DNA from 3 places in the Paenibacillus sp. J14 genome. Region 3 is predicted to be linked to each of the others. Evidence: riboswitches for the same ligand, from Rfam matches in the RefSeq annotation. Region 3 holds a riboswitch; each other region holds the start of a gene.
The links. A riboswitch is a leader RNA that binds a small molecule or an ion and turns the genes downstream of it on or off. The one in region 3 is predicted to bind cobalamin.
Positions count from the first base shown of each region.

Region 1: it holds a riboswitch for cobalamin, as region 3 does, so the genes downstream of both, M891_RS0108720 (ABC transporter substrate-binding protein) here and M891_RS0105400 (anaerobic ribonucleoside triphosphate reductase) in region 3, are expected to answer to the same signal.
Region 2: it holds a riboswitch for cobalamin, as region 3 does, so the genes downstream of both, metE (5-methyltetrahydropteroyltriglutamate--homocysteine S-methyltransferase) here and M891_RS0105400 (anaerobic ribonucleoside triphosphate reductase) in region 3, are expected to answer to the same signal.

Region 1 covers NZ_JADQ01000017.1:57,881-68,422, forward strand. The annotation lists gene cobS (adenosylcobinamide-GDP ribazoletransferase) at 1-835, opposite strand, end outside; gene cobU (bifunctional adenosylcobinamide kinase/adenosylcobinamide-phosphate guanylyltransferase) at 832-1,422, opposite strand; gene cobT (nicotinate-nucleotide--dimethylbenzimidazole phosphoribosyltransferase) at 1,422-2,501, opposite strand; gene M891_RS23590 (ABC transporter ATP-binding protein) at 2,540-3,331, opposite strand; gene M891_RS0108715 (FecCD family ABC transporter permease) at 3,328-4,377, opposite strand; gene M891_RS0108720 (ABC transporter substrate-binding protein) at 4,374-5,384, opposite strand; cobalamin riboswitch at 5,631-5,841, opposite strand; gene M891_RS0108730 (methyl-accepting chemotaxis protein) at 5,922-7,502, opposite strand; gene M891_RS0108735 (response regulator) at 7,761-8,972, opposite strand; gene M891_RS0108740 (cache domain-containing sensor histidine kinase) at 8,969-10,542, opposite strand, start outside.
Region 2 covers NZ_JADQ01000025.1:37,273-47,814, reverse strand. The annotation lists gene nagE (N-acetylglucosamine-specific PTS transporter subunit IIBC) at 1-1,443, shown strand, start outside; gene M891_RS0111590 (sensor histidine kinase) at 1,610-2,473, shown strand; gene M891_RS0111585 (response regulator) at 2,445-3,092, shown strand; gene M891_RS0111580 (cupredoxin domain-containing protein) at 3,202-3,588, shown strand; gene M891_RS0111575 (metal-sulfur cluster assembly factor) at 3,645-3,944, opposite strand; gene M891_RS0111570 (hypothetical protein) at 3,971-5,212, opposite strand; gene M891_RS0111565 (DUF2249 domain-containing protein) at 5,226-5,780, opposite strand; gene M891_RS0111560 (multicopper oxidase domain-containing protein) at 5,824-6,822, opposite strand; cobalamin riboswitch at 7,042-7,237, shown strand; gene metE (5-methyltetrahydropteroyltriglutamate--homocysteine S-methyltransferase) at 7,383-9,701, shown strand; gene M891_RS0111545 (FMN-dependent NADH-azoreductase) at 9,830-10,456, shown strand.
Region 3 covers NZ_JADQ01000010.1:94,646-105,187, reverse strand. The annotation lists gene M891_RS0105410 (ribonucleoside-diphosphate reductase subunit alpha) at 1-1,437, opposite strand, end outside; gene nrdG (anaerobic ribonucleoside-triphosphate reductase activating protein) at 1,587-2,105, opposite strand; gene M891_RS0105400 (anaerobic ribonucleoside triphosphate reductase) at 2,102-4,078, opposite strand; cobalamin riboswitch at 4,249-4,501, opposite strand; gene M891_RS0105395 (MTH1187 family thiamine-binding protein) at 4,837-5,136, shown strand; tRNA gene M891_RS0105390 (tRNA-Thr) at 5,208-5,280, shown strand; gene M891_RS0105385 (FMN-dependent NADH-azoreductase) at 5,335-5,976, opposite strand; gene M891_RS0105380 (cupin domain-containing protein) at 6,091-6,702, opposite strand; gene M891_RS23365 (hypothetical protein) at 6,859-7,278, shown strand; gene M891_RS0105370 (Ger(x)C family spore germination protein) at 7,343-8,431, opposite strand; gene M891_RS0105365 (GerAB/ArcD/ProY family transporter) at 8,428-9,501, opposite strand; gene M891_RS0105360 (spore germination protein) at 9,494-10,542, opposite strand, start outside.

The DNA.
Region 1 (10,542 bases), on a different contig from region 3:
GCAGCAACAGGACAGCTTCCAACCCTTCGCCCAGCGCCCCGTAGGTATCGCCGGTCAAACCGCCGAGCTTGGCATTGATTCGTCGAGCGGCCCAAGTTCCCGCCGCCCAGGCGATAAAGGGAGACAGGCCGATAAACAGCAGCGATCGCAGCAAAGCCGATTCCTCCATTCCTCCCAGCAACACGAGCAAAGTGAGCAGCAACACTACAACGGATATCGTCACCGCCATGATGGTGCTCCCCCAGGCATCCCGTTCACTGAAGCCGTGGAATTGCGCAGCCAATCCCTCACCTTGCCGGGCCATGGGCCAGCGGTGCATCGCCCGGGTCATAAACCACCGGCTCCACAGAGGTGCCAGCCATATCGCCAGCCCTGACGTCAGCAGGCCCCCTTGGAAGAGCGAGGTCAGCAGCGAGGCTTTGAGCATCAGCAATAGGACGCAGGCCAGCACGCCCATGGCGCCTACCCGGCTGTCTTTCATGATCTCAAGCATCTTGTCGCGTGACCGGTAGCTCAGCAGTCCGTCGGCCGTATCCATCCAACCGTCCAAATGCAAACCTCCAGTTAATCCAACCCAAATCAATAAGGAAAGGATGGCTGCCGGGTACGAAGGAAGCAGCCAGTCGGCAAGCAAGCCGCCTGCCCAGACGACAGCGCCGATTGCTGCTCCGACAAGCGGATAATAGGGGATACTGCGCCGCAGCAAGTCCGTTGTAAAATCCAGTTCAGCCCGTACCGGAAAGCGTGACAGAAACTGGAAGGCCGCCAAGATCGGCTGCAGAGCTCCATGCTTACCCGCCCCGGAGGGCGCTTTGTGCTCTGGTCCGTTCGTCATAAGCGATACTCCCTGCTTTTCAACTCGATGGGGATGCCGGCGGTAACCAGAAACACCTGATCCGCGATTGACGCTATTTTTCGGTTCAACTGCCCGGCCCAATCCCGATATTGTCGGCCAAGCGGATACTCCGGCACGATTCCGCTGCCAACCTCGTTTGTAACCATCACCAAAGTGCCGACAAAAGCCTCGACCGCAGCGATCAACCGCTCAATTTCCCGCGTCATAACGGCGTCCACAGCATCGGCCCCTTCTCCTGCCCCAAGCAGCACGTTCGACAACCACAACGTCAGGCAGTCGATCAACACCACGGGACCGGCGACTTCGGCAGCCGTGCTCTCCTTCGCAACCGGCCGTTCACCCAACTTATGCAGCAGCTCTGCAAGTTCGAGCGGCGCTTCATGCGTCGTCCAGTTGAACCCGCTTTGCTCCCGCTGGAGCTGATGCAGACGGATGCGTTCTTTCATCTCGTCGTCAAAAGCTTGCGCCGTTGCGACGTAATCCGCGGATGTTGCCTGTTTCATGACCCAACGTTCAGCAAACGTGCTTTTGCCGCTGCGGGCTCCGCCGGTCACCAGGATCTTCATCACTTGATCCCCCCGCCATTTTCTTCACCGGACGCGACACCCGCGCTTTCGAACGTCGCCATTTCGGCAACGATCCGGCATGCTGCATCAACGAGGTGAAGCGCCAGTACGCCGCCTGTGCCTTCCCCAAGCCGCATGTCCAGCTCCAGCATTGGGTTCAGGCCTAGCGCCTGCAGAAGCGCACGATGTCCCTGCTCGTGGGAGACGTGGGATGCGATGAGATAGTCGGCGGCTTTCGGCTCAAGGCGCACCGCTAGCAGCGCGGACACAGTAGAAATAAAGCCGTCGATCACGACGGGACAGCGATGAGCCGCAGCTCCCAGAATAACGCCGGTCATTCCGGCAATCTCCAGGCCGCCGACCTTAGCCAGCACGTCCAGCGGATCGTTGGCATCTGGACGGTTTACCTCCAGTGCCCGCTCCACGACGGAAATTTTGTGCCGAAGCCGTTCATCGTTGACCCCGGTTCCACGACCAACGCTCTGCTGCGGTGCGATCCCCGTCAGGCTGCTCATAATTGCGGCGCTAGCTGTAGTATTACCGATGCCCATCTCCCCTGTGACAAACAGTCGAACGCCTTGAGACACTGCATCAGCGACCACCTCAGCCCCAACGCGAATGGCAGCTTCAGCTTCCTCCCGGCTCATCGCCGGTCCCTTAGCCATATTTCCTGTCCCGTAACGCAGCTTACGTTGCAGCAACCCCGGGTGCGACATTTCTGCATTTACCCCGATATCGACGCAAACGACATCGGCTGAAGCTTGACGTGCCAGCACATTTACGGCAGCGCCTCCGGCCAAAAAGTTATGTACCATCTGGGGTGTCACTTCCGCCGGAAACGCGCTGACCCCTTCCTCACAGACCCCGTGATCCGCTGCCATCACGATCACCGACCGTTTGTCAAACACAGGACGGACTTTCCCCGTGATCCCTGCCAGCTTCACTGCCAATCCTTCCAACTTCCCGAGACTTCCCGGCGGCTTCGTCAACTGGTCCAAATGGACCTGCGCCGCTTTCATCGCTGCTTCGTCCAAAGGAGTAATTGCTTGCGCAAGCTGTTCGACTGAATTGTATGCCATAACCATATTCCCCTTTTCTGTATTACTGACTCGTACCCTTAACCTAAACTTGCCCGGCGCAGCAATAGCTGCGGAACGTCCGAATCCGGATGAACCACTTGATGGGCCTGAACTCCAAATACGGTTTCAACCAGCTCCGGTGACAAAATGCCGTCCGGCGCGCCTTGCGCCACAATTTGCCCGCCGCTCATCACTAAGAGATGGCTGCAAAACAAGGCAGCCAAATTCAAATCATGCATCACTGAAACGACGGTAAGTCCGGCATCGCGCTGCCATTCGGCCACCAGCTCCATAAATTGCATCTGGTAACGCAAATCCAAATAGGTTGTTGGTTCATCGAGCAGCACCAGCTCGGGCTGCTGAGCCATCACCTTCCCAAGTGCTACCCGCTGGCGTTGCCCCCCGCTAAGCGCACTCAGCGGACGATGCTCCAGCTCCTTCAGGTCGAGACGTTCCATAATTCCATCAATGAGGCGTTCGCCTGCCTTCGCCCCGCCGATCTCCTTGCCGCGCCAATCCTGATGGGCGAACCGCCCCATTTCCACCACTTCACGCACCGTAAAAGCCACAGCCGGAAGCCCGTCCTGCTGAAGGACGGCGACCTTGCGCGACAGCTCCTTGCGCGAATACGACGAAAGCGGTCGTCCGCTCAACGCAATCTCGCCGGCATCCGGCTTCTCCACGCCGGAGATCAAGTTGAGCAAGGTTGTTTTGCCGCTGCCGTTGGGTCCAATCAAGCCCCAAAACTCACCGGAGCCAACCTGCCAGTCCACACCGTGAAGCACCTCCAGCCGGCCAAACGCCTTGGCAACCCCAGACACCTTGATCAACGCAGCTCCTCCTCCCTCTGTTTCTTCTTCCGATACAACAGATACCCAAAGAAAGGCGCCCCCACAAAGGCGGTGACGATGCCCAGCGGGACCTCCGTTGGAGCCAGCAGCGAGCGAGCCGCCAAGTCGCTCCACATCATAAATATCCCGCCGCCCAGCGCCGACAAAGGAATGATCAGCCGATAATCCGGGCCGGTGATCAGACGGATCATATGCGGAACGACCAGGCCTACGAATCCGATTACCCCTGACACGGATACCGCAGCCGCCGTCATCAGTGTAGCAACGAGCAACACAGCTAGTTTGGTTCGTTCTACGGCCATCCCGGAATGGGAGGCTTGACGTTCACCTAAAGTCAGCAGGTTCAAATGTTTAGCCCGGCTCCAAAGGAATAAGGCTCCCAGCAGCAAATACGGCAAAAGGATGGCCGTATACGACCATCCGCGCAAGCTTAAACTGCCCATCGTCCAATAGTAAATTTCATTAATGGTTTTCTTCGACATTGCCGTTAAAAAGGAGACAACAGCCCCTAGGAACGATTGCATCACGACGCCGGACAAAACCAGACTTTCAATCGGCAGCCGTCCGTTCTCTCTAGCCAGCCAAATCACGATCCATAACGTAACCGCCCCCGCCAGGAACGCAACCATCGGAAGCGTAAAGATCCCAAACAGGGAAAACTGCCATCCGAAAAAGATCAGCACCGCCGCACCGATTGCCGAACCTGACGATACGCCCAGTGTAAACGGATCCGCCAGCGGGTTGCGCAGCACCCCTTGGAAGCCGGCGCCCGCTACGGCGAGCGAAGCGCCGACCAGCATCCCGAGCAGCACGCGAGGCAACCGGACCTGGACGACGATTTGCTCGGCTGCCGTCGTCCAATCCGGCGTGATCAGGCGGTCTAACCCCGGGAGCCTGTGCAGCAAGATCGCCGCGATTTCTCCAGCAGGCACATAAACGGAGCCGATGCCGATGCAGAGCAGCAGCGTCACAACCAGGAGCAAGAGCCCGATGACTCCGTATCCGGCGAATTTGCCGCGCTTCATGGCTGGATCAAATCCGGGTGAACCGCCTTGGCCACTTCAATCAGCCCTTGCGTGACGCGAGGGCCCGTACGGCTCAGCAGGTTATCGTCCAGAGCGATAATGCGGTTCTCCTTCACGGCCGTAATTTGGTCCCAGCCTGAACGGCCTTTGATGATGTCCGCTAACGTCTTGTTATTTTCGTCAACAACGCTTTTCGCGTATAAAATGACGTCCGGGTTCGCTTGGATAATTTGTTCCTCATTGATCTCGGACCATCCCTTGACATCGGAAGCAACGTTGATGCCGCCAGCTAACGTGATCATCTCATCCATGAATTCGCCTTTGCCAACCGTCCATCCCGGAGAAAACTCGATGTAGACCTTCTTCTTCTGGTCTTCACTTAGCGAAGCTACCGCATCAGTTACCGTTTGGACCTCTTCCTTCATCTTGCCGACCACTTCAGCAGCTTCAGCCTGATGGTTGGTAATTTCGCCGATCGTCCGAATATGCTCCATTACTTCGTTGATCGTCTTCGGATTGGACTGGAACACTTTATATCCCATATCCGTCAAGTTTTTGACCGTTGCTTCATCGATCAGGCTCGCCGCAAGAATTAGGTCCGGCTGCGCCGCCACGATTGCCTCGACATTCACCTGGAACCCGCCCATCCGCGGTTTGTCCTTCACCGCTTCAGGATAATCATCCAGGTCGGATACGCCAGCGACTTGCTCGTCCAGTCCCAGTGCAAACAGCGTTTCCGTCTCCGAAGGCGCCAGCGAGACGATACGTTCCGGCGCGGCTTCAAACGTAAACTCTTTACCGGTAGAATCAGTGACGGTATAAGGGTAAGTCGTCTCTTGTGCCGCCGAATTGTCCGCCGCCGCGTTCGTTCCAGCGTTTTGCGTCGGTTGTGCAGCGTCCGCTGTGTTCCCTGTCCCCGGGGTGACGGCGTTATTGTTACCGCAGGCCGCAAGCACCAGCAGCAACGCCAGCAGCCACAGGCTTCCTAGTCTTCTCCAGTTTTTCATCTCCAGATCTCCCCTTGCTTTATTTTTCAGTAAATAAAGAAACGCCTTGTGTTCCAGCGGTACGTTGTGCAGCCGGCGGCGAAGAAGTCCGGCTAACCCTCTACCGGCACAAAGAAAAAACCCCAATCCTAGCGGATGGGGTTACGTCTACAAAGTCATGCTGTGCGCACGCAAAGCGGAGAGACTCCACGATGGCAGCGCCAAGCCATGATGCTCTTGGCAGAACGTTATCCTTTCCTCGAAGGACCGTCTTGAATTCCCGTGGCAGGTCTCCTGACTTCCAGGTCTCGACGAAAACTCGCCTTCCCATCTCCCTTCGCGGGCGACAGTGGCATCATGAGCTCGTCCCTGTTTACAGTGGCGGGACCGTGCCGGATTTGCACCGGCTTCCCTTTTAACCCGAAGCGGTACGGCATGCTTCACCGTTGCTCCAGGACCTACGGGCACAAATTGTACGCTTGTCTTAAGGCTTTCTTCTCTATTGGATTATAGGGGAAAAGCGGAGGACTGACAATAACTAATCCGTTATTCCTTTGTTTAGCCCCGTTCTAAAGACAAATCGGCTCCCAGGACACCAATGACTTCACCTTCCCGGACAATCGGCACGGCCAGCGTCATGCAACGCCGCTTGGTGATCGCGGAGATATACACTTCGGAGACAACCGTCTCTCCGGCAATCGCCTGGCGGAACCAGTCCCGTCCTTTGGCGTTAAGCAAGCCGGCTTCCGGAATGGATACGATAAAAGAGCCGTCCTTGCGGTTCGACCAGGCCGCTTCTAGACCAGGCTCTGCGGCTAACAGCTGCTCCAGTGCAGCCCGGTGACTAGCCGGCTCCAGCATGCGGAAACCTGGCTGTTCGGCTGCCTCCAGCAGCTTCCGGGCATAGGCTTGACCAAGGGCCACCGCGTCTTCGCCACCGGCAGCCGGATCCGCCCCGGAATGGACGGAGTTCAATGATACCATCAGTTCGCCCTGGGCCCGATCCAAGCCCACGACCACCGTCTGCAGCTTGGAAATATGCTCTCGCTCCGATTCCATCCGAGCCAGCGCTCCCTCCACATGGGTGATGCTCCGATTGAGAGCCTCATGCACCTCGCTTAGCATCGCCTCCATATTCCGCGTCAGCTCGGCTTGTTCCCGGCTTCGCTGTCCCGCCTCGGCAACCAGCCCGTTCACCTCTGCCACTTCATTCGCAATGAACCGGATGTCCTCCCCCATTCGCTTCATCAGCGAAATTCCTTCCAGGGCCGAGTCACGTCCCTCTATCAGCGTGGACTTCACACGCTCGACATCCGCCGAGATTTGCTGGAACAACGGGGCGGAGGAGTTGATCGCCCTGGTGCTTTGATCCGCCAACTGGCGCATGCGCACGGCGACGACATCGAAACCTTTCCCCTGCTCGCCCAAACGAGCCGCCTCGATCGACGCATTCAGCGCAAGCAACGCGACCTCTGCCGCGATCTCCTCCAAGCTCCGATACAATGCGCCCAGCTTCCGGGTGTTCCCCTCCAGATCCTCCATCGGCCCCACGATCGACTCTTGGGATTGCGCCAAAGAACGAATGGTGCCGTCTACGGTTTCGAGCGCTCCCGCCATACGCATGGCCTCGGCTCGAGTGTTTTCGCTGCGGGTAAGCAAATGCCCCGCTGCGTCATGGATTTGGGAGGCCGAGGCCGCCACCTCTTCCATTGCCGCCAGGCTCTCCTGCACCTGTTCCAGCGAACGTTCGCTGCTTTGCTTGAGCTTCAGATCCTCGGCCGCTGCAGTATCGGCTAATCGTTGCAGCTGCTCGAGGCTCTCGCTCACTTCGCCAACCGCCGCCTGCAGTCGATCCGCCGCCACTAGCGACTCATTGAATACTGCCGTCCAATCAGTTTCCTCCCGCTGGGATTCACCTGTCCCCGAAGGAGAACGCTTGCCCGCCAGCGCCCCGCCTCCCAGTGCTGCCCGCAGGCCGGTTCCAAAGAACAACGAAGACCCCAAGCTGAGCAAAGTAAATAGCACAAGGCAGGGGATATACCATGGCGTCTTTGCCCATAACGCACAAACAGCCAGGACCGCCGTGAAGCCGACACTAAGCCAAGCAGCGATTCTTCCCAACCTTTCGTTCCGATTCATACTCCCACCCCTGATATGTAAATTTTGCTAACATTATAGAATAGGACTAAAGGTATAGAAAGGAAAAATTTAGGCATTCCGAAGTTGGGTGCAAATAATCGACGGAATTTTGTAAATAAAAAAGAGGAATGTAACACAACACGTCACATTCCTCTTTGAACAACCCATACCATCCTATATCTTGGGTGCAATCTTGCGGCATCCTCTCTCGTCTATTCGTTCATTCTCCCATTGTACACCAGAACAGAACGCTCTTCCCTACTTACTCCGCTTGCCGCTGCTGGCCAGCAAGATGTTAATATTCTGCTGCTGCCGGTATTCATTCGGCGTGACATGATACTTCTTACGGAACATCTGCGCGAAATGACGAATGTCCTGATAGCCGAGGTACTCCGCAATCTCCCCGACCTTCAGCTTCGGGTTTAACAACAGCTGCTTGGCTTGCTCCAGACGGAGCGAGGTCACATATTCCTTGTAGCCAAGTCCGACCTTCTGCTTAAACAACTGGCTGAAATACGCCGGGTTCAGGAAGACGATGGAAGCGACCTTCTCCAAAGAAAGCTCCTCGTTGTAGTGCTCCTTGATATATTGAAGGGCGACTTCGATCGCTTTCTCCCCGCTACCCTTCGGCGGATCCAGCAAAGCAACCGGCGAGTCGGAAGCCTGCTTCATCCGCATGACCACCTGCGGCACAGATTGAAAATCGTTGTTTAAGCCGGAATGCACAATTTGAAAAGGCACCTTCAAATAGTGCTGCAAATGCGCCTTCACTTCCTCCTGAAACCGTTCGATCCGCTCCGGCTCCCGCGGCGTGATCAGACCCAGCAGGCTTTGGCGGTCATAGCTCACGACAAACCCTCGGCCGTGGCGCTCAATCAGTTCGGACAACACATTTTCGACGATAAAATGCTCCAGCCGCACGTTTTTGTCCCCAGCATCCATCTGAACCATCATCAAATAAAAGCTTTGATAGTCCTCCATAAACGGCGTCAAATCCAGGTTCCCGATATCTAACCCCGAGGCTAATCGCTGAAATACGCCCTCGCGCAAATATTTCAGATTGGCTTTTAAGAGCTCCTCTTCCTTCGTCTGCTCGCTTTCCTCGCGAACCTCTGCGGCCAGGGTGCTGATAATTTCCTGCAGGCGCGTTTTCCCAATCGGCTTCAGCAAGTAATCGCGGGCCCCCAGCCGCACCGCCTCCTGGGCATAGGCGAATTCGCTGTGCGCAGAGATCACCACCCACTTCACCCGAGGAAATCGGCGTTTCGAAATCCGCATAAATTCCAGTCCGTTCATACCCGGCATCAAAATATCAGTGAGCACAATGTCGAATCGCTTCTCGCCCATCAGCTTCGCGGCTTCCTCTGCCCCTTCAGCCAGTTCAACCCCATACTCCGGATAAATCCGGTTGATCGTTCGCTTAATGCCTTCGCGAATCGCCCGTTCGTCATCCGCAATCAAAATATTCATGTTGCAACGTCCCCCTCCATCGGAAGCGGCAGCACGACGGCTACCCTGGTTCCTTGATCAGGAATGCTCTCGATCTCCAAACCGTAACGTTCACCGAACATATGTTGAAGACGGCGGTGCAAATTTTGCAGCCCAATGCCGCTGCTGCCCGTACCGGATTCCTTCGGACCGGGGCCGTTGATCGACTGCTTCAACCAGGCAAGCCGTTCGGCCGTCATCCCGTTGCCGTTGTCCTCCACCACGATTTTCAGCACATCTCCAACCTCTTGGGTATATAACTTAAGCACACCTTGGCGTTTAAGCGATTCTAACCCATACTTCACTGCGTTTTCGATAATCGGCTGAACGGTCATCTTGGGCAGCCGAATGTCCAGCCAACGTTCATCGATGGTCTTCTCCACCCGAAGCCGGCCCTCCAGCCGGATCAAAATAATCGTCAAATAATGGTTAATCTGCTCCAGCTCTTCGCGCAGCGTAACCTTGGCTCCATCCTTCCACTCACTGCTGTAGCGAAACATCGAAGACAGCGACAAGACGAGCTCGCCTAGCCGGTCGTTCTCCTTCTCATCCAGCATCCAGTAGATCATATCCAGCGTGTTATACAAAAAATGCGGATTCACCTGCGACTGCAGCGCTTGCAGCTCGGCGTTTTTTTCGCTGACCGAGGAAATTTTCACCCGTTCGATCAGCTCCTCGATGCGGCTGACCATTCGGTTAAAGGACGCGACGAGAATGTTGATCTCCTGGTAGGAGGAGACGTTCACCATCCCGCGGAAATTCCCTATTTCCACCTGTCGCATCTCGCGGATCAGCTTCTTCAGCGGATTGGCAATTGTCCGCGACACAATGCTGGCGACGACGGCGGAGACGATGATCAGGATCGAAATGACGATCAGCAAATACCGCTTCGTTTCCAATAACTCTACATTCAAATCCTGCCGGGGAGTCACGCTGACCACCGACCAGTCGGAAAAAGGCAGACGGGACGCCACCGTGATCCCCGAACCCTCCTGCTCTACAACCAAGTTGCGGGCTGCATCCAGCTTCGGGAGGTCGTCCAGCATCGGTGCCGGTTCGGTCAACGAGGAGACAACTTGGCCTTGCTGATTGACGAGATAGACCTCGCTATGCTCGCCCAGCTTGAGATTATCCAAAGCATCCAGCACCGGCCCCGGGTTCACCTCGTAAAGCACAATGCCTATCGGTTTATGCTCGTTTAAATCGTAAATTTGCCGGCCAAAGGCAAACACCGGGCTGTCCTCGGCCAAATCGATCAGCGAATGGGAATAGACGCCCAACCATACCAGTTTCCCGGATGAATTGCGGAGCTGGTGATACCAATCCTCCTCGGGATAAGAAGGATCCAGCACATTCATCGAGTTGCCGTAGTTGTATATCTTCCCTCGGTTGGTAATGACGTGAATGCCCACCAAATCGTCACGGGAATAAAAGATCGCTCCAATAATGTTCGTAATCGATTGTTCGTTAATATAGGCTACCGCCGGCTCGTCGGTTTTTTCGTTCAGCAGGCGGATCATCTCAAAATTGTTCGTAATCGACTTCGACAAGC
Region 2 (10,542 bases), on a different contig from region 3:
GGAAAGTCGCTGATGCTTCCTGTAGCGACACTGCCTGCAGCAAGTATTTTGCAAAGTTTTGGCCTGCTCGACTATGAGAAAGATCTCCATCTTGGATCGGCGGTCGGCGGCTTCCTGAACACCTATTTTGCCCCGTTCCTGAATGCGGGCGCGGGTGCAATCTTTGGGAATCTGGCACTTATTTTCGCAGTGGGGGTCGCCATCGGATTTGCCGGCGATGCGGTTGCCGCATTGTCCGCTCTTATCGCCTATCAAGTTTTAATTAAAGTGCTGGAAGTCGTTCCTGCAGCGTTCCCATGGATTGCTGATGACACAGTGTTGAATATGGGGGTACTTGGCGGGATCTTTGCTGGCGCATGGTCTGCTTATTTGTATAAAAAGTATCATAATATTAAATTGCCGGAATGGCTTGGCTTCTTTGCCGGCAAACGTTTTGTTCCGATCATTACCGCAGCAAGCACAATGGTACTTGCCGTTCTGATCGGGATGATCTGGAGTCCAATTCAAGATGTTATTAGTAATTTTGGTGAATGGGTTGTAAGTTTGGGTGGAATCGGATCTCTGGTATTTGGTATCGCCAACCGTCTCTTGATTCCGATTGGTTTGCACCATGTCATCAATACGATTGCTTGGTTCCAAATCGGTGACTTTACGAATGCCGCTGGTGAAGTGGTTCACGGTGACTTGTCCCGTTTCTTCGCTGGAGACAAAACGGCGGGTATGTTTATGACTGGCTTCTTCCCGATCATGATGTTCGCTTTGCCGGGTGCAGCTTTAGCATTTATTCATACGGCGAAGAAAGAAAAACGGAAAGTGGTCGCCTCGATCTTTATCGGTTCGGCACTTGCTGCTTTCTTAACCGGGATCACAGAACCGCTTGAGTTTTCCTTTATGTTCGTAGCACCATTGCTTTATGTCGTTCACGCAATTTTGACTGGTATTGCCGGCTACGTCATGTATGCTCTTGATGTCAAATTGGGCTTTGGCTTCTCGGCAGGGTTAATCGATTATCTGGTGAACATGAAGCTGTCCACAAATGCTTGGGTACTTATTCCAGTTGGTCTCGTATTCTTCGTCATTTACTACGTGCTCTTCCGGGTAATTATTCAAGCCTTCAATCTCAAAACGCCGGGACGCTCTGACGATCCAAATGAATTTGAAATGGATTCGAAAGAAGCAGCTAGCGAAGGTGCTGTTCCGGGAGCTACCGACAATCGTTCAGCCAAAATTCTGGCGAACATCGGCGGACCGGAAAATATTGAGTCCGTGGATGCGTGCATTACCCGCCTTCGCCTCGTCGTCAAGGACGATAAGCAAGTTAACGATGCCGCATTGAAGCAATTGGGTGCATCGGGCGTCATGAGACTCGGCAAAGGCGCTGTCCAAGTCGTGTTCGGACCGCAATCCGAAGCGATCAAGGATGACATCAAAAAAATGCTGTAAGGTAACGCACGTACCACAAAGCAGGGCGGAATGGCAGTTCCGCCTTGCTTTTTTATTTTACGGCTTTATCACACGAAAGGATTCAATTTTTTTGTCTAACGCTTGCCAGCCTGATCTCGGGTTAGGTAAAGTTAAGTCGAACGAAAACGACTTAAGGAGTTAGACGATGTCCTATAAATTTACGAAATGGTTGATCTTGATCATTCCAACGTTGGTGGTCGGGGTCTGGGAGGTGGTACGCCACCAATTTCTCATGCCCTTTGTGTCGATGGAGCTTGGGAATGTGCTGACACCGATTATTTTGTTTGCGGTGAGTATTACCTTGCAATATCGCTGGTTCGCAAACCTAGAACGCATGCAGGAAGAATTACAGCGGGAGCGGGCGCTGAAGGCCCGATTGGAGCAGCGGGAGCAGCTGGCTCGCGAGCTGCACGACGGAATCGCGCAATCTCTGTTCCTGCTCTCCGTCAAGGTGGACCGGGCCGAACGGCAACAACAGGCGGCAGGCAGTTCGTATGATTGGAACGGGCTGCGCAAATCAATTCATGAAGTGAACCGGTATGTACGAGAGGCGATTTCCGACCTGCGGATTCCTCCGGGCGCTCGGGAAGGTGAAGGGGATGAAGCCTCCATGTCGGCGATCGTGCGTCGGATTGCGGTGGAACAGCAACTCACGTTGCATTTGGACTGGCAATTGGAGGAAGCGGGTTGGCCGGCGAAGGCGAAGATGGTGCTGGTATCCTGCCTGCGGGAAGCGGTCATTAACGCAGCCAAGCATGCGGGCGTACAAGCCATCGAGATCTCGGCATCTGGAGATGCGCACAGTTTCACCGTCACGATTACAGATCGCGGACGCGGCTTCACGGAAGAGGCTGCAGTCAAACCAGGCCGCTACGGCCTGCAGATTATGCGGGAGCGGACGAACGAGATGGGCTGGGAACTGACAGTTGCGTCCCGGTCGGGAGAAACGATGATTCAAATTCGGGGAGGAGATGGTACAGATGAAGGTTCGCGTGTTGGTCGTGGATGATCATCCGCATGCGCGGGAAGCGATCGGGGAGATATTGGCCGAGGATGATTCATTTGAAATCGTGGCTTACGCGGAAAATGGCGACGAAGCCATCGCCCAGACGGAGCGGTGGATGCCGGATTTGATCTTGATGGATATTCGCATGCCGGGCAAGGATGGCTTGGAAACCACCCGCGAGATCAAGCTGCGCTACCCTTATGTGAAGATCGTCCTCATTACGGTATCGGATGATGCTGCTCATCTGTTTGAAGCGCTGAAGCAAGGCGCCCAGGGGTACCTGCTCAAAAATCTGGAGCCCGGAACCTGGTTGGAATATTTAAGGGCCATCGCCAGCGATGAAGCGCCATTATCCAGTGAGTTGGCATTGCGGATTTTGCAGGAGTTTCCGGTGAACAAACGATCAAACAGCGAGCAACCTCCGTTAACCGCCCGCGAACGGGAGATCCTCGGCTGGGTTGCGCAGGGTATGACCAATCGGGAGATTGCCGGGGTACTGCATATTTCCGACCAGACGGTCAAAAACCATCTCAAAAACATCTTGCAAAAGCTGCATTTGGAAAATCGGGTACAACTCACGCGTTATGCGCTGGAGCAAGGGTGGATTGACTCGCGGGGCTGATTTCAACAGCATCAGGGACAAAGCTTGAAGTTGTGATGGAAATCACAAGGCATGAATCCTTCCCGTTCTAAACTGAGAATAGCTCTTAGTTCAAGAGGGGGAAAGGCTGATGAACCAACGTTTGGGTGCTGTTGCCCGGTTGATTGCGGCCGGGATGCTATTGCTAACGGGATGTGCTGACGCCCCCGGGCGCTATATCGGCGGTTCTGAACCGGCAGCGGAAACGGCAGGACCGGTGAAGTCGTTTACTGTTTATGCCAGTTCTTCAGGATATGACTTGACAGAAATTAAGGTCAAAAAGGGCGATACGGTGCAAATTACGCTCGAAAATACCCAAGGGATGCATTCGCTGAAAATCAAGGGATACAACAAAGAAGTTCGCGGCGGCAAAACGATTACGTTTACGGCTGACCAAGCCGGAACCTTTGAGTACTCCTGCAACATCTCCTGTGGGAAGAACCATAAGCAAATGAAAGGCGTCCTGATCGTAAAATAACAAGCTGACGGCTCATCCCCCATAGATGAAGCCGTCAGCTTGTTTTGATAATTACCTCAAAAATACCCTAACTGTTCCTTGGCTGTCTCCGACATATGCTCCGGCGACCAGCGCGGCTCCCAGACGATGTCGATGACGGGGTTTTGGATGCCAAGTTGATCATGAAGTACCCATCGAACGCCGCCCACGATGGTATCATGCATCGGACAGCCAGGTGTCGTTAAGGTCATTTGAATGTAAACTTGATCCTCTTCTTCCCGAATATCGTATACCAGCCCAAGATCCACGATATTTACCCCAAGCTCGGGATCATAAACCTCACGCAGGCATTCACGGATTTGTTCAATTTTATTCATGGCGACTCCCTCCATTTGTAATGTCGTTAATGAGCAAACACCATCGCGATTATAGCGATGTAAGCCACCGAAACGATAGATAATACGGCGCCTCCAACGGCAATCCCGATCGAGGAGCCGGTCACGATGCCAATAAGGACGGTCAAATTCGCGCAAAGCATCAAGGTCAACCCAAGATTCACTTTCCGTTCGTTCAACAGGTCGGCCAGCACCGGGGTTCCCGGGCGTCCGGCTTGTTTGCCGTATTTGTAGGTCCACCATAGGAACGGTACAATTTTGGACAGGTAGCCAAGCACCGTAAACGAGACCCAGCAGCTTAAGTAAACAAAGCCAGCGGTAAGAACGGTTTGGGTTTCCAGCAGTTGCCCCGGTGACAGCAGCGCCCGTACCGCAAACATGACCGCAAAGGCGGCAAAGATTTGGCTCCCGGTCACCGTCCACTCAATGCCTGCCCCCGGGCTGCGCTTATGCCGTTTATTACGGATTTGCAGCAGATGAACGTTATAACAAAGGACGGCAACGACGATCAGGAGCAGTGCAGCGATTTTGAAGCCTGTCGGTAAACCAAACAGAAAGGAAGCCGCGCCCAGCAGAACTCCTGCGTTCCATACGCCCCAAACGACGAATTCCAGACGAGTTGGATAGTCATGGGACAAGTAAAACATCGGCAGCAGCTTATAACTGAACCCGGTGATCAACAGTCCAAACCAGCCTAATGTTCCTAGCCAAATATGCGTGCCAAATAGGTTTTCGTGCAAATCGTTGTATAGACCGGTCGCAAAATTGATCCCCATCGCCATCCCGGATAACCCCGTGAGCAGCAGGTAAAATATCGCGCAGGCGGTGCTCATGGTGATTGCGTTCCACGTTCTGGCCCGCAGCAACGTAGCGGTCAGGTTCCAGACGAACAAGACAACTCCTGAGAATGCAATTGTCGCAAAGCCGCCAATCCAATACGTATCGCCTTGAATGAAACCAAACAGCAGACCAAACAGCCCAATGGTAAACAGCGCAAAATGCACATACCCGAGACGTTCACTGTAAATATTTGACTGCAAAATAACGTTGATCAGCTGGTAGACGGCACCCATTGCCAGCATGGTTGCCCAGCCCAGTACAAACAGGTGGACCTGGAACCAGCCAGCCGGGCCGCGGATATCATCGCCGATCCAGCCCGTGAGCGACATCAGGGAGGTGGCGTGAAACAGGACGAATCCGAAGATTCCGGTGACGATAAAGAGAAAAGGCAGGCGGGACATGGCTTGCATCAGGTTCACCTCCTTAAGGTTTGCGGATCTGGACTTTGGCGGTTCCATCCGGTTGTTCTTCCACCGTATAGGTGCAGCCCAAGCTGTTTAACTCTTCGATTAGAAATACGGGTACTCGGTCGTTGTGAATATGCACCTCATCCCCTGACTTACAGCGATCCAGTGCCGCCAGCGTCCGGACCATCGGTTGCGGTGGTTCCAGACCGCGGTTGTCCAGCGTGATGATGTTGGGACTCGCGGTATTTTCGCTGGAAACCGCCGTTGATATCGGAGCAGCATCTGCTGTTGCTTCAATCGATTCGTTTTCTTCTTCGAGCCATGCTTTGTTTTTCTTATGAACAAATGTGGTAACCCAATGCTCTTTGTCCTGCATCACGGATTTGCCCACGAGCCCTTTCATTTTCAACAGCTTGAGCAGAGGAGTCGGTTTGAACGGAGCGTGTAGCACGAAGAGATCATCTTTCTCTAGCTTCTTAACGGTGTCCATGATGAGCTGGAACGGCTCCAGCTTGTTGCGTAGTTGCTCTCGGACGTCGAGCTCTATGATTTTGGTATCTTGTCGATTCATCCAACGTCACCTCGTTTATGAATTTACATGAATAGGGTAGTCCTTAATGGCTCATCACCGGTGCTCCATGATCCGTTCCGTCCTGAGTTACGCGCAAGATCGCCGTAGCGCCGAGGTTGGCGTCCCTCAGTTGATGGGTAAGGATTGGATAATCCCCTTCCTCTGTAACGGTAAATTCAACGACTGCGCCGCCGCCGGCTGGAAGCAATACGGTCTGCATTCCGTACAGCTGGTTGTTTGGATTCCCGTCCAGATAAACGCGATCAAAGGTCGTCCCGACCACATGGAACGAAGAAACGTGATTTGGCCCTGCATTGATGACGTACAAGCGGACCTGGTCGCCAACTTTGGCGAGGAACGGATGGTCTTTTAACGTAAAGTCATCGCCATTGAATACCACAACCTCCGGATCGCCTTGTTGAAACGCATCCAGATCATTGGCCGCATACCATTCACTTTGGACCATCGTATATTCTCGATCGATTTCCGAGTCCGTTGGGTAACCGTCTGTCGGTTCGACGATGATCATCCCGTACATCCCATTAGCCACATGCAGCAGCACCGGACTAACTCCGCAATGATACATGAACACGCCTGGCGTGGTGGCGGGATAAGTAAACGTGCCGTGCTCGTTAGGCATCACGTCAATGAACTTCTTGCTTGGAGCGGCATGGACCGCATGGAAATCCATGGAGTGCGGCATGTCGGGATCTAAGTTTTTTAAGGTAAACTCCAGCTGATCGCCTTGCTTTACCCGCAACACCGGACCAGGGGCGGTTCCGTTAAACGTCCAAGCCGGATAAGTGACACCTTCGGAGATCTCGATATCCGCCTGCTGCGCAGTCATTTCAATGCGGACGGTATGGCCTTCCCGTCTAATGATCGGCTCCACGGGCGGTGGATGGAGATGCAGCTCTTCCGCTTGCAGGGGAGGGGCACTGACCTGAGGGGGCTCCGACGGGAACGCAAACCATGCTGCGGCAATCATGATCAGACAGCATAAGCTAATCAACAGAAGCTTTGGGATGTTCCGCGATTTCATCGGTCATTCCTCTTTCTCTCTATAATGGTGAAGGAAATGGCTCCTTGATATACTTTCATCGTACGACGGGTCTAGAGGGTGGATTGTGATATGTATCACATGAATGTTGTCGAAAATGTTGTCGTTTGTGCTCCATCCTGCTACACAAATAAGTAAATTCCGATCTGTTTGGTATTGTATTCACAAGACAGATGAAGTAAGATGTAAGGTATATTCCAACCGAATATAGCGGAAATAGGTGTTTCGGCCGAGCATGGCTGAAGCTTAAAAGGGAAGTCCGGTGCAATACCGGCGCGGTCCCGCCACTGTAACGGAGGAGTCGGATGTATGAGATGCCACTGGTGACAATCACTGGGAAGGCTGCATCCGGCGAAGATCCCGGAGCCAGGAGACCTGCCTATTTCAACAGCACTGCAGTACCTACGGGAGATAGGGAGGTGTTAAAGTTGCAAGCCATCGAACAACGGATCGAAGGTCCTCTTTAGCCATGCTATCGAGGACCTTTTTTGTGTTTTTTACGGACTTAGTATGATTGATCAAACCAATGGGAGGAAATGAACATGGGGAACTTTTTGAGTGGTAATCTGGGGTATCCCAGAATCGGTGGACAACGGGATTGGAAGAAGCAAATCGAGGCATATTGGTCAGGGAAAATCACGGAGCCGGAGCTTCATGCTCGATTAAAAGAGATTCGCTTGAACAACCTGCGTGTGCAGCGGGATCGGGGGCTTGATATCATACCGGTTGGTGATTTTACGTATTATGATCACGTTCTGGATACGGCGACGATGTTTGGGCTTGTACCGGAGCGCTTCACTTGGAACGGGGAACAAATCTCGCTTGATCTGTATTACGCGATCGCAAGAGGCAATGACGAAGCAACCGCCAGCGAGATGACCAAATGGTTTAATACGAATTACCATTATATCGTACCTGAGCTGGGGAACCGTGATCCCAAGTTGACTGTCAATCGGCCGCTGCAAGCCTATCTGGAGGCGAAACAGGAGCTCGGGATCAACGGAAGGCCTGTTCTGCTCGGACTGTTTACGTTGCTGAAGTTATCCAAAGGGGAAACCGCGGGGGAGGCTGAAACTTGGACCCAAAAGCTGCTGCCTCTGTACGTACAGGTGTTGCGCGAACTGGAGGCAGCGGGTGCAGATTGGGTGCAAATCGATGAACCGGCTGTTGTTGTCTCTTTAAGTGAGGAGGACGTACTACAGCTTCGCTTGATCTACAAGACGATTACGCAGGAGGTTCCGGGATTGCGACTGATGCTCCAAACCTATTTTGATGCGGTCGAACGGTATGATGAACTGATTGAACTGCCGGTGCACGGTTTGGGATTGGATTTCGTTCATGGCCGGGAAGGTAACCTCGAATCACTCCGGCGTTCCGGCTTCCCTGCTGACAAGACGCTAGGTGCGGGACTGATTGACGGGCGGAATATTTGGCGTACGGATTTAGATGAGGCACTAAACCTGCTGAAGGTGATTTCGCTTCAGGCCGGAGCGTCGGAGGTCATCGTGCAGCCTTCTTGCAGCTTGCTACATGTCCCGGTATCTGTAACAAGGGAGGAGCGGCTGCATCCGGTATTGCACGATGCGCTGGCCTTTGCCGAGCAGAAGCTGGAGGAGTTGGTGAGCTTATGCAAGGCGGCCCACGGAGAAGGAGCGGAGCCGGTGCAGTTCACCGAGAATCGACGGGCTTTGGCTGCGCTTGCTGCAGATCCAGCCCGCAACCTTCCATTCGTACGGGAAGAAGCAGCGCAGGCCGCAGCTGCTCCGGCTGAGCGCGCCAGCGATTTCGCCGAACGGCGGCGGAAGCAGCAGGCGAAGTGGCAGCTGCCGTTCCTGCCGACTACAACGATTGGCAGTTTCCCGCAAACCGCCGAGGTGCGGGCTGCAAGGCAGAAGTGGCGTAAAGGTGAGTGGAGCGCGGAGAAGTACGAAGCGTTCATCCAAGCGGAGATCCGCAGATGGGTGGAGTTTCAAGAGGAGATCGGGCTCGACGTATTGGTGCACGGTGAGTTTGAGCGGACCGATATGGTGGAGTTTTTTGGCGAGAAGCTCCCAGGATTTGCGTTTACGCAAGGAGGCTGGGTCCAGTCCTATGGAACGCGCTGCGTGAAGCCTCCGATCATTTATGGAGACGTCGAATTTGCTGGGCCAATGACCGTGAAGGAAACGGCCTACGCCCAAAGCCTGACGAACAAACCGGTGAAAGGCATGTTAACAGGTCCGATCACGATCTTGAACTGGTCCTTTGTTCGCAGTGACCTGTCCCGGGAGCAGGTGGCTTATCAAATTGCATTGGCCTTGCGAAAGGAAGTCGAAGTGTTGGAGGAAGCGGGAATTGAAATGATCCAGGTGGACGAGCCTGCGCTGCGCGAAGGACTGCCGCTGAAGCAGAAGGACTGGTCGAACTATTTGAACTGGGCAGTGAAGGCGTTCCGGATGACGACTTCATCGGTACGGGATACGACGCAAATTCATACGCATATGTGCTACTGCGAATTTGACGATATCTTGGAAGAGATCCGTGCGCTGGATGCGGATGTTATCTCGATCGAAACTTCACGGAGCCACGGCGAGCTGATCCACAGTTTTGAGAAGCATACGTATCCACTTGGAATCGGGTTAGGGGTTTACGACATTCACAGTCCGCGCGTCCCGTCCGCGGAGGAGATGATACGATTGATCGAGCGAGCGATTCAAGTGTTAGATCCGGAATTGTTCTGGGTCAACCCTGATTGCGGTTTGAAAACGAGGGGACAACAGGAGACAGTCGCAGCTTTGAAACAAATGACGGCGGCAGCAGAGCAGGTTCGCAGCAAATTTAGAAGAGGAATACAGGCGGAAACGGAAGTGGATAAAGTTTGAATTTTTTGAATCTGTAATTGACAAAGTGGTAGTTAGTGATTATTATAACTATTGTTAAACTAGTTGCAAGATAATATATAGTAACTAAGGAAAATAAAGTAGAAAAGAAGAGTCGGAGGGAAACACAAATGTCTCAAGTTTTATTTGTTAAGGCTAATAATCGCCCAGCAGAGCAATCTGCTACCGTAAAGTTGTACGAAAGCTTCTTGCAAACGTACAAAGAAACTCATCCTCATGATGAAATCATCGAATTGAACCTGTTTGAGTTGGACCTGCCTTACTATGATTTGGATATGCTGAACGGGCTGTTCAAAGTCAATAACGGGATTCCAACAACGCCAGAAGAGCAAAAAGCTGCTGACTTGGCTAACGGCTATTTGGAGCAATTTCTGAATGCGGATAAGGTCGTATTTGCATTCCCGCTATGGAACTTCACGATTCCAGCACAGCTGTTGACGTACCTGTTCTACTTGAACCAAGCGGGTAAAACGTTCAAGTACACCGAACAAGGTCCGGTGGGCTTGGTTGGCGATAAGAAAGTAGCGTTGCTGCAAGCGCGTGGCGGTGTTTATTCCGAAGGTCCTGCGACTGCGCTGGAAATGTCCCTGAACTATGTGAAGAACACCCTGGCCTTCTGGGGCATTAACGATCCGGAAGTCGTTGTGGTTGAAGGACACAACCAATTCCAAGACCGCGCCGAAGAAATCATTCATGATGGCGTAAAACGCGCTGCCGAACTGGCTGCTAAATTCTAATTGAACTGATTCATTAATTCAGAAGCCTGAGCCGTTTCATGATGGTTCAGGCTTTTTTCTTCTTGACCAATGAAGCAGGGAATAAA
Region 3 (10,542 bases):
CGTCACCAGTTCCTCTTGCTCGACGACGGTTGGCGATTGATTTTGCATAATCTCCGTACACAGATTGGACGAGTAAATCATCCCATGCGCGCGGTTCGGGTTCGCCCGGTTTACCGTATCGCGGTAGAACATGTACGGTGTGCCGGTCTCAAGCTGCGATTTCATGATGCGCTTCATGATATCAATCGCTGGCATCGTGATGCGTGACAGAGTAGGGTGGGCCACGGCTTCAGCGTATTTTTCACGGAAGCTGCCTTTCCCAAGCTCCTCGTCATAGAAATCCTCCAGCCCCAACGCACGCCCGTTCTCATCCTTCCAGCCCATCGTCTTCTTCACTTCGTGCGGGCAGAACAGATGCCATTCCCCGCGGGCCTCCACCGCCTCCATAAACAGATCAGGCAAGCATACGCCGTGGAAGACGTCATGCGCGCGCATCCGCTCGTCACCGTTGTTCAGCTTCAAGTCGAGGAAGGCGAGAATATCTTTGTGAAAAACATCCAGATAAACCGCAATCGCACCTTTACGAGTTCCCAGCTGGTCGACGCTGACGGCGGTGTTGTTCAGCTGGCGAATCCAAGGGATTACGCCGGAGCTGGTGTTCTTGTGGCCGCGAATGTCCGAGCCGCGCGCGCGGACCTTGCCGAGGTAAACGCCGATGCCGCCGCCCATTTTGCTCAAGCGGGCAACGTCGGTATTGGAGTCGAAGATGCCCTCAAGGGAATCGTCAACGGTATCGATAAAGCAGCTGGAGAGCTGGCCGGCTACTTTTTTACCGGCATTGGACATCGTTGGGGTTGCCGCGGTCATATACAGGTTGCTCATCGCCCAATACGCTTCCTTCACCAGCTCCAGACGCTTCTCTTCCGGCTCTTTATGCATCAGGTACATGGCGATGACCATATAACGCTCCTGCGGAAGTTCCATTGTCCGTCCGTCGAAGTCGGTCGCCAGGTAACGCTCCGTTAACGTCAACAGACCGATGTAGTCGAACAGCAGATCGCAGGATGGGTCGATCGTGCGGCCCAGCTCTTCAATTTGCTCTTTCGTATAGCACTCCAGCAGCTCTTCGCGGTAAATACCGAGCTGGCATAGCTCGGTGATGAGGTGATAGAACGACCCGTAAGGTTGCTCTGGATAGGCTTTGTAGCGACGATGAACCGCTGCTTTCTTATACAGAGAGGTAAGCAGGGAGCGAGCCGCTGCATATTTCCAATCCGGCTCATCTTTGCTGACCAGCTCCAGCGCGGACATCGTGAACGCATTACTGATTTCTTCCCCGGTCACCACATCCCGGCGGAGCTTCGCATGGACGCCGCGCAGCAGGCGCTCTTTATTGACGTTATGTAATCCTTGCAAAATTCGATCGGCGTAGACGCCCAGACGCTCGCTGTCAAACGCAAGCTGTCGGTTATTGGGTTTGGTCACTAGAGTAGGCATGAGATAAATCCTCACTTTCCATATATTAAGGTAGGATCAATACTGCAGATGAGGGGGCGTTACCCCAAATCTTGAATATTCAAATTGCATATATTTGCTGAAAAAGGGGCGCAATCAAGTTGCGCTCAGAAGGAATAAGATCAATCCGTTTAAAAAGTGAACCTAGGCTCCCACAACACGGCTTGTCCTTGCTGCAGGCTGGGTTGAATATCAATCAGCCGTTGATTGGAGCTGCCGCGGTAGAGCAGGGAAGGGTCGCGAAGCTCTTCAACGAACCTTCCGTCAACCAGCACCTCGCAGCGCCGCAGCAGTTCATATTCCGGGGAGCCGGGGTGTTCGATTAATTCTTCCAACGTATAACCGGTATAAATCCAGATGGATAGGGGCCCGGCTTCCGCCACTAGCCGATCAATAAAGCCGCACACTTCGGCGGCGGAGAAAAAAGGGTCACCGCCAAGGATCGTAAGCCCGCTGAGCAACGGATTATGTTTAATGTCATGAATGATTTCCGCTTCCCGCTCCAACGTGAACGGTTCCCCGTAATCGAAGCTCCAGGTTTTCGGACTGAAGCAGCCCTTGCAATAATGGCGGCATCCGCTGATGAAGATCGCTGCCCTCATGCCGGGTCCTTCATTAATGGACTCCGGATAATAGCCGCAAATGTTCATGCGTCGTGTTTCACCCGGTCACGAACCTCCGCTTGTTTGGCGGGGTTGAACCGTGTCTGATAATCGCCGGTCAGATAGCCGGTCACCCGGCGCAATCGGCGAATATGCACTTCGTTCTCATGGCTGCCGCAGGAAGGGCAGCTTGCCCCAATGATCCCTTCAAAGCCGCAGGCCGAGCAGCGGTCGATGGGATGATTAATGCTAAAATAGCTGACCTGCTGCTGCAGAGCGTATTGCACGATCTTCAGGAATGCCTCCGGATTGTTGCGGGCATTGCCGTTGAGCTCGATATAAGAGATCGCTCCGGCGTTGCACAGCCCGTGGAATTTGGCTTCCAGTTCGATTTTTCGTGCCGCACTGATATTGTAATAGACCGGGATATGGAACGAATTGGTGTAATACTCGCGGTCCAAAATCCCGGGCAGCGGGCCGTAGACCGCGCGATCGCGTTTGGTGAACTTGCCGGACAGCCCTTCCGCCGGGGTCGCAAACAGCGTGATATTCAGATTGTGAATTTCACTTTGGCCGTCGCAATAGTCGCGCATGTATGCGATCAGGTCGTAAGCTTTCTGATACACGGTTTCATCCTCACCGTGGTGCTTCCCGTACATCGCCTTCATGCATTCGGCCAACCCGATGAACCCGATGGACAAGCTGCCGTGCTTCAGCAATTCGCCGACCTGATCGTCCGGTGCCAGATGTTCACCGCCTTCCCAGACGCCTTCCCGCATCATGAAATCGGAAGCTTTGGCTTTCTGGGAAGCTTGAATCGAGAAGCGATGCAGCAATCCCTCAAGGGCGATATTCATATAGTGAGTCAGATCGCGGTAGAAGCCGTGCTCGTCGGGTTCTTGGCGGTGTCCCAACGCAATGCCATGCTTCAAGCCGAGCTTGACCAGGTTCAGCGTATTAAAGGAAAGATTGCCTTTGCCAGACAGGTGATTGCGTCCGAACCGATCCGCCAGCACCCGGGTGCGGCAGCCCATTGTCGCAAATTCCGTATCCGGATCCGTTGGATCGTAGTACATCAGATTCAGCGGAGCATCCAGGTTGGCGAAGTTGGGATAAAGCCGTTTGGCCGAGCATTCCGCCGCTTTCAGGAACAGGGAATAGTTAGGTTCCCCCGGATTTTGGTTGACGCCTTGCTTACATTTAAAAATCTGAATCGGGAATATCGGCGTTTCCCCATGACCGAGCCCGCGTATCGTGGCCGTAAGCAGGGAGTCGATGACCAACTGTCCTTCCGGTGAGGTGCATGTGCCGTAATTGATGCTGGTGAACGGGATTTGCCCGCCGGCCCGGCTCGACATCGTGTTCAGATTATGGATCAGGCTTTCGGCTGCCTGGAACGTCTCACTTTTGGTTTCCTTGAGCGCATAGCTAAATGCCTTAGGATATTGCATCTTCAGATCGCTGCGGCTCATGGTGATATCACCAAAATCAGCGTTCGCGTTGCCCTCCTCGAAATAATCCAGCCCTTTGCGGAAGTATTTGGCGAACGATTTGGCTACGTACGGAGCGAGATCAAAGTCCAGCTTATTGGCGGACACGCCGCCGTATTGGGAGTTTTGCTGGGATTGGAAAATGATCGCTACCAGCGCCATCGCCGTCATGATCGAAGTTGGCGGGCGTACGCTGCCGTTGCCGGTGTTGAAGCCTCTGCGCAGCAGCTTGTCAAACGGGATAAAGATACAGTTCGTTGTGCCAAGAGCATACTGATCCAAGTCGTGAACATACACGATATTATCCTGAATCGCCTGGACCAAGCGAGTTGGCAGTACGAAATGACTTGCATACCATTTGGAATACTCGCTGCCGAATTTGCTCATCTTGCCGGAGAAGCTCTCTCCGTTTAAATTGGCGTTCTCACGCAGCACCTCAAGATTGCGGCTCTGGACGATTTCCTCGCCCATTCGAATCACTTCATCCAGCAAGGTGTCCCGGCCGGTATACGTCTGGCTTACCCATGCCATAACACACTTCTCCTCCCTGTAAACCGAGCTTTAGTTCAAAAATAAAAGAGCATGTCCAACCAACGAGGTAGACATGCCCGAATGCACTGCAAAAAAGATGGACAGACCAAATCAAGGCCCAACATTTCGGCGGCAAGCGGACACCATCCCTGATCCTCGCAGGTTTTCCGTCGGTGTCTTTCAAACGGGCAGGTCTCCTGGCTTTCGGAACGTTGCTGACGCCTTCCCGCAGCTCATCAAACATTAAGCTGTAGTGGCATTTCGTCAGTCAACGGCTGGGTCTTCCAGACGATATAGGCGGAACGCCTGTCTTTAGTACCCAGCTACCGATTACAGTGGCGGGACCGCAGCGGACTTGCACCGCACTTCCCTTTTAAGCTCCGGCGGCTTGTCCGCCGGATCACCCGTTCACACTATATTTTGTTGCGTTGATCTAAGGATAGCCCAAGATGTTGTGTTTGTAAATGGGATTTTCCCATTGAAAACTGACTGAAAACGATGTGAAAACCTCCGGTCCGCACAATGATGCGGAGAGAGGGGGACGGATGAAAATTGTGAACATTTATAATTGGGACTGTAGGACTAGACGACGTTTTACAGGGGATGTGAGTTTTGGGGATGGCCTGGAAATTTAGCCGACGGGTTCGGTTGATCTTCAGGAGCGGGGGTGGTTAGAATAGAGTTATCGGACGAAAAATAGCTTAGGGATCTAAAGGATTCAAACTAATCCAATGACCAAGGAAAGAAGGGGACTGAGTATGGCTATCGCCGAAGTGACCGTCATTCCGATCGGGACGGGGAGCACCAGCCTCAGCGCTTATGTAGCCGAGTTGCATCGGGTGTTGGAGAAGCAGCAGGGCATCACCTTTACCCTGACCTCCATGAGTACGATTATTGAAGGATCGTTAGACGACGTGTTTGCTGCGATTCGCGCGATCCATGAAGCACCGTTCCAGTCCGGTGCCGGCCGGGTATCGACCTCGATCAAGATCGATGATCGCCGCGACAAAGCCAGCTCCTCGGAGCAGAAGCTGCGCTCGGTGCGCGAGAAATTATAATTTCTTGAAATTGGTGCTTGCATTATTTTTAAAACTCGGTATAATAAATTTTGTTCGCTAAAAACGAACCTGCTGGTGTAGCTCAGCTGGTAGAGCAACGCATTCGTAATGCGTGGGTCGGGGGTTCGAGTCCCTTCACCAGCATCTGATATGCAAGCGTAACGCGCCCTCCGAGGTTTTCGGGGGGCGCTTTTTTTATCATTTCATAGCCAACTGAACCGCCGATTTCTCCGCTTCGGTATAGGCCTTCTGCAAAACTTCATCTTTATCTAAAATGTCGGTTCCTTGGACCCGGAGGATTTCAAAATCCTCGATCCCCAGAAATTGAAACATCGATTTCAGGTACTTATAAGAGAATTCAACTTCGGTATACCAATCGTTGTTGGTATAAATCGCTCCGCTGCCCTGGATGACCACCATGCTGCGTCCGTCCTTAAGAAGACCTACGGATCCATTTTCGGTGTACTTGAAGGTTTCTTTGGCGATCATAATGTTATCCATATAGTCCTTTAATTTGGACGGCACGTTAAAGTTATGCAAAGGGTAGGCGATGATATACTTCCGCGCGCTTTTGAATTGTTGAAGGACCTTGTCCATCTTTCGGGTGACCTCGTGCTCTTCGCTCGTTAGTTCTTTACCGTTTCTTTGTTTTCTCCATGCGCTAAGTACCGTCTTGTCCACCATGGGGACAACGTCCTCGTATAAGTTGATTTGTTCGATGATCTCCTCGCCGGATTGATGCTCTCTATATTTTTTTAGAAAAAAGTCCAATACGTTCAGACTAAAAGATGCAGTCGAATTTGCCTCCGGGTGTGCGTTAATGACCAGTAATTTGCTCATTGTTGGTTCCTCCATTTTGTCTTTATTTTGTGTACATCTATAAGACAAGTGAAGGAATCCATTTGTGACAGCAAACAGGGAGGTTTCCATCAACCTCCCTGTCCCTCATCGAGATTACTCGTGCTCCATCATCGCTTCTCGTTTCGTCCGATGCACCGTGCCAAATTTATGGTGCGGCGGGGCATAAATGACATACACCTTCAGCGGCTCATTGCCGGTGTTGATGATGTTGTGCCACGTGCCCGCGGGGATGAAGACCGCGTCGTCTTCACGGATGTTTCGTACGAAGGTGAGGTGATCCGCACGATCGCCCATTTGCGCAACGCCTCGACCTTCTTCCACGCGTACAAACTGATCCGTATCCGGGTGAACCTCCAAGCCGATATCTTCACCGACCGGAATGCTCATCAAAGTGACCTGAAAATATTTGCCCGTCCAGAGAGCGGTCCGGAAGTTCCGGTTATGCTCGGCGGCATCGCTGATATTGATGACAAACGGCTGTTGCCCGTAATCTTGAAGGGGCTGCCGATCCCAAGATCCCTCTTGCAAAGGAGACGAATCGTATTCAGGATAGATCGGGCTGGGCTCGATATAGTCAGGATAGCGGGCAGGTTGATAGGCCGGCGGATTGGAATATCCGTAAGCGAAATAAGGCTGAGGATAGATGTAAGGATCATACGGAGCGGCGTACGACAAGCCGGGGTACGGTCCGGGAACATAACTCATGTCTGACATAACCTCCAAGTTTTTTTTCCATCATATGCCCATTTCTTGCTCCTGTGCTTGTATAAAATTGAGTCAATTCTACTAATGCATTCATCTAAGAATCTTCTTTCTCTCTAACATAGAATAGAACATACCTTAGCAAAGGGGAGAGATGGTATGGCAAAAACACTTTTGGATTACAACTCGACGGTTGTGACTCCGATTACCAATGGTGTTAACATTCCGATTCCGGTTGCAGGGGGCGTACAGATTGCAGGGGTTTCGGTATTCCTGGATCCCGCAGATCCAGCGTCCTTGACTAACCGTGTTGAGTTGAAGGCAACAATTGGCGTTGAAGCGCAGCTGGATACGCCGAACATCCTGGTGCGTATCTGGAGAGCAGGCACCGAAATCTTCTATGGACTGGTAGAAATCGAGGACGCCTTCAACGATTGGGGCCTTATCAATGTGCACATGGTTGAGCATGCCCCGCTTGGAGTCCAAAACTATCAATTGATCGTAGAAAATCAGGATAATAACAGCTCCGCCAGAGTTGTAGGGCCGGTCGTCTTCACGGCGATGGCTATCGGCGGATAATGCTCTTCTTTCATGAAAAATCCCCTCACGGTGCGACCGGGGGGGATTTTCTTGATTGTGAGCTTTATTGGCGAGTATTGATGTTATCGGTTTTTAGGTTCCCTTCGTTTTGAATTGTTGTTTTCACCACCAAGTCCACTCTCAGACGGGGAAAATATTCCGACCGCCAATGGGCGAGCTGTTCCCTCGGGATTTTGTTCCGGAAATATTGGCCTACGCCCAAGATGTCCGCTTCATGCTGTTGCATGGACTTTATCATTTTTCTGAAACGTTCAGTCAACTGGGACTCGAGCTCATCCTTGATTGTATCGATAGAAGGATGCCCGCGGGTTTCCAGGATCGACACCTTCAGATGGATCTGGCTGCGAATGTACGGTGCTCCGTTTTTCAGTGTAACGTGATGCTTCATGGAGTTGCCTAGGATAATCACGCTGGCGTGGTTCATGACCTCAATTCGGCCATGTGCGCTTCGCTCATTAAACGCATTGAACAGCAGGGTTTCATCCGCCGGAATTTGCCCGACCATCCGGCCGTGCTGGATGATGGCAGTGCCGGCGTTCTCGATGATGGTGCTTGTTCCTGATCGAATGAGCGGAATCCCGATGTCCCGGGTGTAAGAATGGATGCTGCGAAAGATTTCCCAGATTCGCGAGACCGCGACGGTTGGGCTTAGACCGGCATTTTTCTCGAAGAAGTTGTACAACACGGTTTGATCGGTTTCTGTCTCTTTATGTAAATGATCGAAGAATTTGCCTATATCCTCATCGCAAATGGCAACCAATGCTTTGGCTGAAATTTCACGGGAACGGATGAAGCTGGAGACGCTGTCGGCTAACCCTTCCTCGGCATATTTTCGTTCAAAGACAATGACTTTTAAATGCAGCAAATCCACGCGGGATTCCATATTTGAGCTAATCTCATCAACGATCTCGGTAATCGTCTGCCCCGTTCGTGTCACGAGCATAGATTTAGTCCCATCTTGGCCCGATTCGGGAATCATAAGAAATACTTTGTACATGGAATCTACCCGGGAGATCCCCATGACGATAGGCAAGGAACGGTGGTTGATGTCTCGATTATCCCAACATCCGCCTAGAATGAAGAGGCAGCAGATGGCCAGTACCATTTTTAGTAGAAGCAGACGGGTCTTCATACGGCAGTCGCAGCCTTCCGTCGGGAAATCCATCCCAGAATATAGATCGAAAACGGAATGACGAGGTAATTATAGGTATGCAACCAGGCATTCACATCAAAAAGGAAATCAACTTCCTGTAAATCTCGAATTTTGATGCCGGAGATGAAGATCAGCAGGTGGAGCGCGATGACGATGTAAGGCGTCCGGACGGTTTTCGGCAGACAACGCTTCAAGATCTCAGTATTGACCCAAACCGTCAAGGATACAAACAACATGAAGAACGTGACGGTGCAGAGCAAGAAGAACATCGTGATGCGGTCAAACATCAGCCAAGTAATATCAATGGTATCCACTGCGGTGATGAAGGGGAAATAGAACTTGGCCGCCGTATCCTCCCCAAAGGTTAACACCGGAATGTACACCGCAATCAAATAGAACGGAATAAGGGTAATGCTCCACCACAAGATTTTTTTACGGTTATACCGTATGCTGGGCTGGATGAATCCGAGATACATAAACCCACAGGCAAATGTAGACTCCATGTACTTGGGGTTGGTAAGGAACGAAAAATCGTTGCTCCATAAGGGGAAGACGTAATGCCAATCGACATTCTGAAACGCCATGCATAATACAAAGAGAATCAGAGGGAAAAAGATCACCCCCATAAGGACGCCGGTACGAAAAAGGGCATGGATGTCCAAGGAAGAGATGAAGGCCGAAATGATCGCAATGAGCAGCATGGTTGCCCATAACGGGGTGTAGGACAGAAACACGAGGGAGATCGTTTCCGCATACGCCCGAATCGTCACGGAGGCTAGCATAGACAAGTAAACGAATAGGGGCAACAGGAAGATCGCGGTAAGGAGCTTCCCATACTGGAGATAGATATCCATCAGGTTCTGGCCTTCAAAGCGGCTTAATCCCTTGGTATAGATGTAGATCAAAAACCAATGCAGAAGAAAGCCCAATAGGATCGAGATCCAGTGGGCTTCCTTCGTGCAGTCTATGATGGTCGTAGGGAAGATAAAGAAAACGATCCCGAGGTGAATCAGGATATGGACGATGATAACTTGAATACTTCTATCCACTCGAATCATCCTTTTGTTTAAAGAAGTGTAAGTAAGGAATACCGTAGGTGGTCGCACTGGCAAAATAAGCGCAGAGGATAACCAAGCCGGACATAATCCCAAGAATGCCAAATAGGGCAGCCAAGATTAACGTGAGATATTTGTACAGACGCAGGGGCAACGAGTTCTGAAATCCTACCACGGTCGAGTTGGCAATACTGGTTGCCGCCAAGATAATGATCAGCAGGCTGCTGACCAATCTGGCTTGAACGACGGCTTGTCCTAAAATAATCCCTCCAACGACCGTAAGTGTAGGGCCGATGCTCTTGGGCAGTCGGACACTGGCAACGATGATAAGCTCCAGCACAATTAACAGCAGCATGGTCTCTACGAATGCCGGGTACGGTACACCGGATCGGCTCTCGGCAATCGTAAGCGCCAGTTCAATCCGCAGTACCTCCGGGTTCACGGAGACGAGCGCAACATAGAGTGCAGGGATAATGAGGTCGATGAGGATGCCAGCCAAGCGTAGCCCCCGAATGATATACATGAACATAGCCGAGTAATTCCGGTCATTCTCCATCATGAAGATATCGCTGACTAAAGCCGGTAAAATCAAGGCAAGCGGTAACCGATCGATAAAAAGAAGAAGACGGCCTTGCCGGAGCGCATAGGCAGCCTCAATCGGCATCTCGGTTGTGTAGAATTTCGGCAAGGCGCTCCACGGATGGAAGCCAAGTGATTTGGAGAGACGTTGCACATTATAGATATCTTGGTGCTTGTTCGCCTCAAGGCGCTCCTTCACTTCTCGGAGTAGATCCGGCTTCACTTGACCTTCCAAGTACATCAGGGTTATTTTTCGAGGCGTGTTCTTTCCGGTAAGGTACATCTTCGTACATAACTTCTCCGTGTTTAATTCCTTCTTCATAAGTCCTACATTGGTCAGGAGGTCATCGCTGAAGGCGCTGGCCGCACCTTGCAGTACGTTCTCATTGAGCGGCTGTTCGATCCCGCGGTGCAAGGTAACGGGAACTGGCAAGATCTGCAGGTACACTTGGGGAT